Regions from separate parts of the Alkalihalobacillus sp. MEB130 genome, predicted to be linked through region 3. Evidence: riboswitches for the same ligand, from Rfam matches in the RefSeq annotation. Region 3 holds a riboswitch; each other region holds the start of a gene.

Region 1 (3,286 bases), on a different contig from region 3:
CTAAATCACCAACGGCACCACCAATGGAGTCAAATGGTTTGTCCATTCCCACATGATGTTCAAGCGCATTCATTCGGTTAATTAATTTTCGATCGGTTGTAATATGAACGCGTCGTATATCGGTCACTTGCTGTACTTCTTCTTCCACTACACGTTTTAACTTCACACGGTCTTGCTCACTTGATTCAATTCCAATAACGATTTGGTCACCGTCTGTCATGACATGAGCATCCCTTACATTTTGCAAGGATTCGACTCTCTTTTCAATTTCTTTTGTGAGCTCTGTTGTTGCTTGTTGAGCTTGTTGCCCTTTATCTAGTCGACCAACATTCGGATCATTGCTGTATGAATATTTATCTCGCAACACACCAGGACGATTGCTTAAGATACGTGGTCCTTGATGATTCACCCCTTCGTGCTTCATACTCAAGTTACGTTGGCGGGTTACGTGAGATCCTTCTCCTGTAGAATGCAGTACCGGATCAGTTAATCCCTTGGGAGATTGATCTGGAACCATTAGATCAGAAAGAGGTCCTTCCAATCCTCGTACATGATTCACTCCATAACCATTAAAGGCCTCATTACGATCTGGGCTTGCCCCCATATCAGCTTGTTGTGGTATCGTACAGCCTGTTAATACAGCTGCTGCTATGAACAAGTAAGTTACAGATTTCATGACAATCCCTCCTATCCCTAGTGTGCGATGTTAATCGTGTTTCCAACCTGAAAATATTTAGAAAGTAATTTGCATTTTTTGTCGATTTATTTCTTTTTTCATCTATTCCTGACTACTTTAGCAGAAACACTTTTCAACAAATTTCTGTTGGGTATAATAATTTTATAAATAGACAATTTGCTTAGCCACACCAGCGATATAACTCCCATTTTAACCCTAACCAATTCGTCTGTTTTTTATATTTGTCGAGGTGGAGTGGAATATGTTATGTATAGAAATAGAGCAAAAACGATTACAAATGTTGAATCTTGCTAAAAAATACGGACTGACAGCTAAAGTAACCGTCGAATGTAGCCAAGAGCTAGACAAGCTGCTTAATTTATTACAAAGAAATTCTTACTAAAGCATTGCAATCATTGATAACATTTGGTAAGGTAGACACAAATCACGTATTATCTTACTTCATACATTTGAAGTTTGGGTAGAGGTGCAAGGATCATTAGTACGTTAGTGGAGGAGAATGAGATCCACAGATGCTAATCGAAAGGGATACTTGCCGAAGCTACATGAGATCTCATGTCTCATTAGCTGGGACTGTTCTGAATAAGGGCAGTACTGTCATATAGCTATAGCGCTATATGGAGGGCTATCTCACACATTGAATTGGTTTTGCTTCAATTGCTAAACCTAACAACAATGAGTAGAGGCCTCATTGTTGTTTTTTTGTGCCTACCAGTAGCCCATCTTCCCCCTACGTATATGGAAAAAATTTTTGAATTGAGGGTGAATTGGATGAATTTTGGTCGTATTATTACTGCAATGGTTACACCATTTAATCAACATGGACAACTAGATATACCTGCAACAAAAGAACTTGTAAAACATCTTATCGCAAACGGAACAGATGCCGTTGTCGTTGCTGGAACGACAGGAGAATCTCCTACTCTTTCCACTGAAGAAAAATTGCTACTTTTTAAGACGGTTGTTGAAACCGCAAATGGTCAAATTCCTGTCATTGCTGGAACAGGTTCAAATAACACTCAAGCCTCCATTGAATTAACGAAAAAAGCGGAAGAACTTGGTGTAGATGGCGTTATGCTTGTTGTTCCTTATTACAACAAACCTTCACAAGAAGGACTGTATGCGCACTTCCACGCAATTGCCACATCAACAAAGCTTCCAGTTATGCTATATAACATTCCAGGAAGAAGTGCCGTTAATATGGATGTTGATACGACATTGCGTTTAGCACAACTTCCGAACGTTGTTTCAATGAAAGAAGCAAGTGGTGACTTGGATGCTGTAGCTACACTGATCGAGCATGCTCCTGAAGGCTTTACAGTCTATAGTGGAGACGATAGCTTAGCATTGCCAATCTTAGCTATTGGCGGTACAGGAATTATTTCTGTAGCATCTCATATTGTCGGGAACGAAATGCAGCAAATGGTGCGAAATTATCAAGCCGGTCAAGTAACAGCAGCTGCGATGCAGCACCGTCAGTTACTTCCTATTATGAAGACGTTATTCATTGCACCTAACCCTACAGCTGTTAAAGCTGCAATGGAAATGAAAGGAATTAAAGCTGGCCCTGTACGCTTACCTTTAGTCCCTCTTACAGCTGAGCAACAACAAGAACTACAAAACGTAGTTCAGCCAACAGTTACCTTTTTTGTAAGCTAAAATAACCAAAAAGCATGTAGCTAATTCGCTACATGCTTTTTTTCTGAAGTGTAGGCTCTTGATTTTGCTTTCGTTTCAGAAACATAGATTCTATGTAGCCTGTTCCAAATAATACACCAATAACAATAAACATAAACCCAAAGGATTGATACCAATAGACTTGTTCGTTTAGAAACAAGGCTGAACTAATTAGACCAAAAAAGGGAACAAAATTATTAAAAATGGCCGCTTGACCCGCTCCTATTTTCTGAATCGCGGCGTTAAATAAGAAATGACCTAAAGCAGTAGCCAAAATTGCTGAAACGAAAAAAATAACATAAGCTCCTAAAGGCGCTCCAAGCATTTCCCCGATACTGCCTGGCTCTAACACGAGACTAATAAAGAGTAGTCCTATGGACCCAATTAAAAGCATCATGCTTGTCATTTGTTTAGAATCAAGGCTTGTTGTCCCTTTTTTAATAAAGATGAAACTAATCGCTTGAACGATCATCGCCAGGAAAATATACAATTCTCCTAGAGAAAACACTCCTTCGCCACCTCCACCTTGAATAAACAGTACGCCTACAAAAGCTAAACCGATTCCAACTGTTCGCCACTTCGTTAATCGATCTCCTAAAAACACTATCGCAAGAATCGACGTTGAAAGCGGGAGAAGAGCCAATATCAATACTGCAGTCGATGCATTCGTTAACGTTAAACCGACAGACAAAAAGAAATGATGCGCAACCACACCAAACAAGGCTCCTAAAAACGTATACTTCCATTCCTTTTTTGTGAGTTTTCTCATGTTTTTACTAGCTAGTATGATTGCAGCTGTTACCATTCCGGCAGTCATAATACGAAACACCGTCATCGTAACGGCAGGAAACGTATCGACTAACACTTTTAACATAACAACATTTAGACCCCATATGATCATCACAAAAAAAA
Region 2 (3,286 bases), on a different contig from region 3:
CAAAGCCAGCAATAATAAACAAAATCGCAGGTAAGAACATTGGATTTAAATTAGACTGCTCCACAAGAGACGCCAAATACGTTCCTGTCCCTAGATCGCCAATAATAGAAATGAGCGTCCATGCAAAGAATAAAATGTAAATGGCTGGTAGCATAGATTTCATTCCGATTAGTAAAGACGTTCCAAGCGCTGTACCAGACTTTGGTTTCACAACATTTAGAAGAAGAGCGACCGCTAATCCAAACAACCCACCATAAACAAGAGCTGCAGCGACATCTGTGTTTTCAAAAATAGTTAAGATCGTTACTTCACCGTCTGTTCCCTCGATACCAGTTGTCACCATGAAGAACACGGTTCCTACGATTAACGCAACGATTGGCCAAACGAGGTCGCCAACTTTTCCTTTATCGCTTGATTGGATGTCATCTTGAGAACCAGGAATGGGACCAAGAGCAGCGTTAAATAATTCTCCATTTTTTACTGCACGGGTTTCATGAGCTTTCATCGCCCCAAAATCTAAATTGAACCACGCAACAGCTAACACGAGACCGATAGCGACCAACGCATAAATGTTCATCGGAACCATTAGTAAAAAGGCTTGCAGGGCTTCATACTGCGTAACCGAATGCGTGGCAAAAATTCCAGCAATAATGGCAATAATGTAAGCACCCCAACTTGAGATTGGCGCAATCACACACATAGGTGCCGCCGTTGAATCGACAAGGTATGCTAATTTTGCACGAGAAATGCGATGCCTGTCTGTCAACGGCCTGCTGACATTCCCCACTGTCAAACTGTTAAAATAGTCATCAATGAAAATAATGAGACCAAGAACAACGGTTAAAAGCTGTGCGCCAACACGTGTTTTCACACGCTTCATCGCCCATTCTCCAAACGCGCGGCTTCCACCAGAACGCGTAATAAGAGCGGCCATCATTCCTAGTAAAAGTAAGAAAAGAACAATGAAAAATTCCCACGTATTAATGGCAAAGCCCTCATCAATAATGGCAGAAGTGACTGTTCCAAAAGTCGTTGTTTCCACGTCAAAGTCAAAGATGATCCCCATAACAATACCGTAAATTTGGGCTGCTGCCGCTAATGGATTAAAGTCATTCACCATTAACGCTCCCACAATAGCACCAGTTCCAAGTGATAGAAGAACTCGTCTAGTTAAAATAACCATCACAAGCGCTAAAACGGGAGGAACTAAAGAAAAAATAGATAATTCCATCATGATACCTCCTTTTTATATGGTAGTTATATAGATGAATGAAGGACGAACGAACTGCATATAAAAAAGACGATAGTGGATCAACCACTATCGCCCTATACCCGCAATGTGTGTCCCCATAATTATGGTAGTCCTCCATAACTTGCTTGCTCCAAGTTATGACAGCTCTGCACTTATTCAATACAGATCCAGCAAAAATAGCTTGACATCTACTTCCACTTCGGCGATGGCTCCTTTCCCTTTTCATCAACGTTGTCATCCTTAGAAAAGATACTGATAGCAATCGCGCCTCTACCTCATCGTTTCAATGAGGCACCTCTATTTAATTACCAATTATGGATCTTATCATGTTTTCTCGAGATTCGCAATGTTAATTTGTGCCACTTGGTTCTGTTGGTGGCTCCGGTTCACTACCTGGTTCTGGCGCCCTCGCCTCATTTTCAGCTTCTGCTGTTTTGTCTACTCCAGCAGGAAGGATCATCCCGCCACCACCTTGTGAGTAATATTCTGGCACTTCACCAGGGACGAAAATACTTCCGATGACAATTTGCGTTGAAACCGTATCTGTATCTGTAGCGAATGGTATTACAATTTTCACATCAACTTCGACATCAATATGATAGGAGAGCGTTGTATTGTTGATCCCACTATCAACGACTTTGTAACTCATATCTGTTTTTACATCCCCAATAGCTGAGAATCTTACGGGAATTTGTGGTCCGAGATGAGCAAGTAAGGCATTATTCGTCGCTTGCCCTAACGGAATCGTATGGATAATCCCACCTTCAGCGTCAATATCCTGCATGCCTTGCGCTTCTCCTTCATCTAATTCCACTTCATCTGGAATCGTAATATCAAATTGCTGACCCTGTTCAACCAAACGTAAATATCGTTGAACTCGTGCCGTTGCCTCAGATAACACCCGTGTATAAATTTGTGAGTTAAACTGAACCGACCGAATCATCCCATCACTCGTATAGTCGGTAATAAATAACTCTTCTTGGTTTAAACTGGAACTAATCTTTTTTGAAACGGCATCATTAATTGCAAGTGTCGCAATTTTTCTCGTCTCGGTCGTCGCAATATGAACCAAAGTTGGCCTAATCCCCTTCTCAATGATCCACAACCCTTGCACTGTCAAAACAACAAAAATTAAGAAAGATAATAGCAGTACATAACGAAATGGGAGCGGACCTTTCCGAGCTCGGGGTCTATTTCTTCTCGGTGACCTCATGCTGAAAACCCCCTTCGTCCAATGTATATGCACCAAAGTAGGACAGAAAGAACCAAAGAAAAAAGGTGCTCTTCCTTTTTTCTTTGGTTCTTTCTGAGCGATGAGCGGAACCGCCGTTGTCTCTTAAGCTTTTTGAGCGGGTTTCTCAAAAAGCGCACGGCGTGTGGAGCCAGCGCCATTGTTCGCTCTGTTATCTTTAATACTCGCTCTCCCTTTTTTCTTTGGTTCTTTCTGAGCCATGAGCGGAACCGTCGTTGTCTCTTAAGCTTTTTGAGCGGGTTTCTCAAAAAGCGCACGGCGTGTGGAGCCAGCGCCTATTGTTCGCACTGTTATCTTTAATACTCGCTCTCCCTTTTTTCTTTAGTTCTTTCTGAGCGTTGAGCGGAACCGTCGTTGTCTCTTAAGCTTTTTGAGCGGGTTTCTCAAAAAGCGCACGGCGTGTGGAGCCAGCGCCATTGTTCGCACTGTTATCTTTAATACTCGATCTCCCTTTTTTCTTTGGTTCTTTCTGAGCGATGAGCGGAACCGCCGTTGTCTCTTAAGCTTTTTGAGCGGGTTTCTCAAAAAGCTTAAGAGACAACGCTACTTGGTCACACTTCCTTAGTTAAAGGAGGTACCAGTCCCTCTAAATTTTACTAGGAAGCGGACAGACGATTCGCTATTTTCATTAAAACAAGCATTATTTTTCTTTCGCGGACCGTACGGCCTCTATTTAGCAAATTATCCCCCTATTCTCTTAAATAAGAGTGAAATAGCGCCCTCTGTGTCCCCGTAGAGCCTCAACATGACCTTTTATCAAAAATAGAGAACTCAGTGTCCGC
Region 3 (3,286 bases):
ACCTATACTATGAAAAAAGAGTTAATTGTTATTACAGTTGAGACCGACAAACGAGATCCAATCAAACAATAATAAGGTTGTCTCATGTTAGGTTTTCCCCCTATTTGAGGAGGAGCACCTTTTGAGACAACCTTTATTTATGTTTTTTTAAACAGTTACTGACAGTTCTTCAACTTCCTCTGCTAATTGAAATTCCTCGTGAAGCATCTCAACCGCTAGAACCATATCGATTTCTTGAACGACGACAGACACTTTAATTTCTGATGTACTGACCATCTTAACAAAAATATCATTTGAAGCAAGTACATCAAACATCTTCGCTGCTACACCCGGATTTGAAACCATTCCTGAGCCAATGATGGAAACTTTCGCTAACTCCTCTTCGAACGTCACATCACTAAATTGCAATTCATCTTGAGCTGCTTGTAAAACGTTGAGTGTTTCTTTTAAAGTGCTTTGTGTAATGGAAAAAGAAATATTTACATGCTCTTCATCCACTTGGTTTTGAATAATAATATCTACATTCACGTGATGATTCGATAACGTAGTAAATAAACTAGATAATGTATTTAGTCGATTCGGTAATCCTTTTACCGTAACCTTCGTTACATCGTTTTCAAAAGCAATTCCACGTACGATTAAATTTTTTTCCATTGTTACTTCCTCCTCAATCAACGTTCCTTCCACTTCTTCCATACTCGACGCCACCATCAATGGAACATCATAATTTTTAGCGAACTCCACTGCTCTTGGGTGTAAAACTCCTGCTCCCAAATTGGCCATTTCTAACATTTCATCATAGGAAATAGAGTGTAGTTTTCTTGCTTTCTTTACAAACCGAGGGTCCGTTGTAAATACTCCTGTTACATCTGTATAAATATCACATCGACTTGCTTTTAATGAAGCAGCAAGAGCAACCGCAGTTGTATCAGAACCTCCACGACCAAGGGTTGTGATTTCTCCGTCTGGACTTAATCCTTGGAATCCTGCCACGATAACCACTTTCCCTTGAGCTAATTCCTTTTCGATTCGCCCGTTATCAATTGCTTCAATTCTAGCGTTCCCATGGCTTGCTTCTGTCTTCATTCCCGCTTGCCATCCCGTTAAGGAAATTGCTTCAATTCCACGGGCTTGCAAAGCCATTGAAAGCAAAGAAATGGTTACTTGTTCTCCTGTAGTAAGCAACATATCCATTTCTCTCTTACTTGGATTATCTGTAATTTGATTAGCCAATGATACTAGTTCATCAGTTGATTTCCCCATTGCTGATACAACAACAACTAGCTCATGTCCTTCTAATACAGCTTTCTCTACTCTTGTGGCAACATGTTGGATCCTTTCAACCGACCCAACTGATGTGCCACCATATTTTTGTACGATTCTTGCCATCTTCTATTCCTCTCCTTGTTTCTCACGTGTGAGAATGCAAAAAAGCAACAATAAGGAAAACCCCTCACTGTTGCTAGTCATACCAGTCCGGTACCACACTGCTCCCTGTTTCTCTCGTGAGATAGTTCTCCACATACCAATTGGGTGTAGGTATGTGACAGCCCTATGCTTCTTCAACATAGGTCCAGCACAGGGAATATGAGTTGTTCTCCTGCACTTCGGCGAATTCCCCTTTCAGCCATCTTCAACAGGTCTCATTCCCCTCAGAAAGCCTACTATTGGTTTTCGCTCCTCTACCAATCACTTCATTTGAAGTGTGGCATATTCAATTAGATATCATTTTAGCAAAGATTAAAAAATGATACAAGAGGGTTTTTTAGTCTTTTTCTTGTAATGTTTTTATAATTGCATCTGCCACTTTATCTGGTATAGATAGTTTCTTGAAATCTTCCAAGCTTGCTTCTCTCATCTTTTTTACAGAGCCAAAATGCTTTAACAATTGGCGTTTTCGCTTTTCCCCTACCCCAGGAATATCATCCAACTCTGATTTAAAGAACGTTTTTGAGCGTGTCTGCCTATGGAACGTAATCGCATATCTGTGAACTTCATCTTGAATTCGCTGCAACAAGTAAAACTCGTGACTATCACGTTTTAATGGGATAACAACAGGTGGGTCCCCCATAAGCAATTGCGACGTCCGGTGTTTTTCATCTTTTGCTAGTCCGCAAACAGGGATACTTAATCCTAATTCATCAACTATGACTTCTTGGGCTGCTGCAATTTGGCCTTTCCCTCCATCAATGACGATCAGATCCGGCATTGGTAGCGACTCTTTTAAAAGACGGACATATCTTCTTCTAATAACTTCACGCATGGAACCATAGTCATCAGGACCTTCAACTGTTTTAATTTTGTATTTCCGGTAATCCTTTTTACTTGGCTTTCCATCTAAAAAGCTAACCATCGCCGATACAGGATCCGTTCCTTGAATATTTGAGTTATCAAAAGCTTCAATTCGATAGGGTGTCCGGATGTTCATCGCTTCTCCTAGGCGTTCGATTGCTTTAATCGTTCGATCTTCATCACGTTCAATAAGCGAGAACTTATCTTTTAAGGCAATCGCCGCATTCTGATTCGCTAAATCAAGCAATTCTTTTTTCTTCCCGCGCTTTGGATGATGAGCTTTCACCTCTAATAGTTGCTCCATTAATTCCTTATCGACTTCATCTGGAAGCAAAATTTCCGCCGGCTTTATATGTTCCTTCTTCATATAAAACTGGCCAATAAATGTCATTAAATCTTCAGGTGCGTCTTTATAAAAAGGAAAAATGGAAACATCACGCTCAATTAGTTTCCCTTGGCGAATAAAGAATACTTGAACACACATCCAGCCTTTATCATAAGCAAAGCCAAATACATCACGATCAACAAGATCTCCAATCATCATTTTCTGCTTCTCTATCACCGTATCCATATGTTGGAGCGTATCACGTATTTCCTTTGCTCGTTCAAAGTCCATCTCCTCAGCAGCCTTCATCATTTTTTCTGTTAGCTGATCTTTAATTTCATCATGACCCGAACGAAGAAACTTTGTAATGTCTTGTACCATTGCTTGATTTTGTTCTTTTGACACTTCCGCTACACATGGAGCCAAACATTGTCCGATATGATAATACAAACATACTTTATCGGGTAATGTCCGACATTTTCTCAACGGATATAATCGATCTAGCATTTTCTTTGTCTCATTGGCGGCCCCTGCATTCGGGTACGGTCCAAAGTATTTTCCCCCATCTTTTTTTACTTGACGTGTTGTAATGAGCCTTGGATGCTCTTCATTCGTAATTTTAAGATAAGGATAGGATTTATCATCTTTCAACATGACATTGTATTTCGG

What was found. Region 3 has a riboswitch for lysine ahead of N0O92_RS04400 (aspartate kinase). Riboswitches for the same ligand answer to the same signal wherever they lie in the genome.
Region 1: another riboswitch for lysine. It lies ahead of dapA (4-hydroxy-tetrahydrodipicolinate synthase); the one in region 3 lies ahead of N0O92_RS04400 (aspartate kinase).
Region 2: another riboswitch for lysine. It lies ahead of N0O92_RS00375 (Na+/H+ antiporter NhaC family protein); the one in region 3 lies ahead of N0O92_RS04400 (aspartate kinase).

Annotation. Positions count from the first base shown of each region.
Region 1 is NZ_JAOANA010000005.1:39,929-43,214, forward strand. It holds gene N0O92_RS06750 (YhcN/YlaJ family sporulation lipoprotein) at 1-676, opposite strand, end outside; gene N0O92_RS06755 (aspartyl-phosphate phosphatase Spo0E family protein) at 939-1,079, shown strand; lysine riboswitch at 1,151-1,333, shown strand; gene dapA (4-hydroxy-tetrahydrodipicolinate synthase) at 1,469-2,356, shown strand; gene N0O92_RS06765 (DMT family transporter) at 2,385-3,286, opposite strand, start outside.
Region 2 is NZ_JAOANA010000001.1:65,527-68,812, forward strand. It holds gene N0O92_RS00375 (Na+/H+ antiporter NhaC family protein) at 1-1,231, opposite strand, end outside; lysine riboswitch at 1,352-1,533, opposite strand; gene yunB (sporulation protein YunB) at 1,602-2,465, opposite strand.
Region 3 is NZ_JAOANA010000003.1:167,780-171,065, reverse strand. It holds gene N0O92_RS04405 (YslB family protein) at 1-72, shown strand, start outside; gene N0O92_RS04400 (aspartate kinase) at 148-1,389, opposite strand; lysine riboswitch at 1,504-1,693, opposite strand; gene uvrC (excinuclease ABC subunit UvrC) at 1,766-3,286, opposite strand, start outside.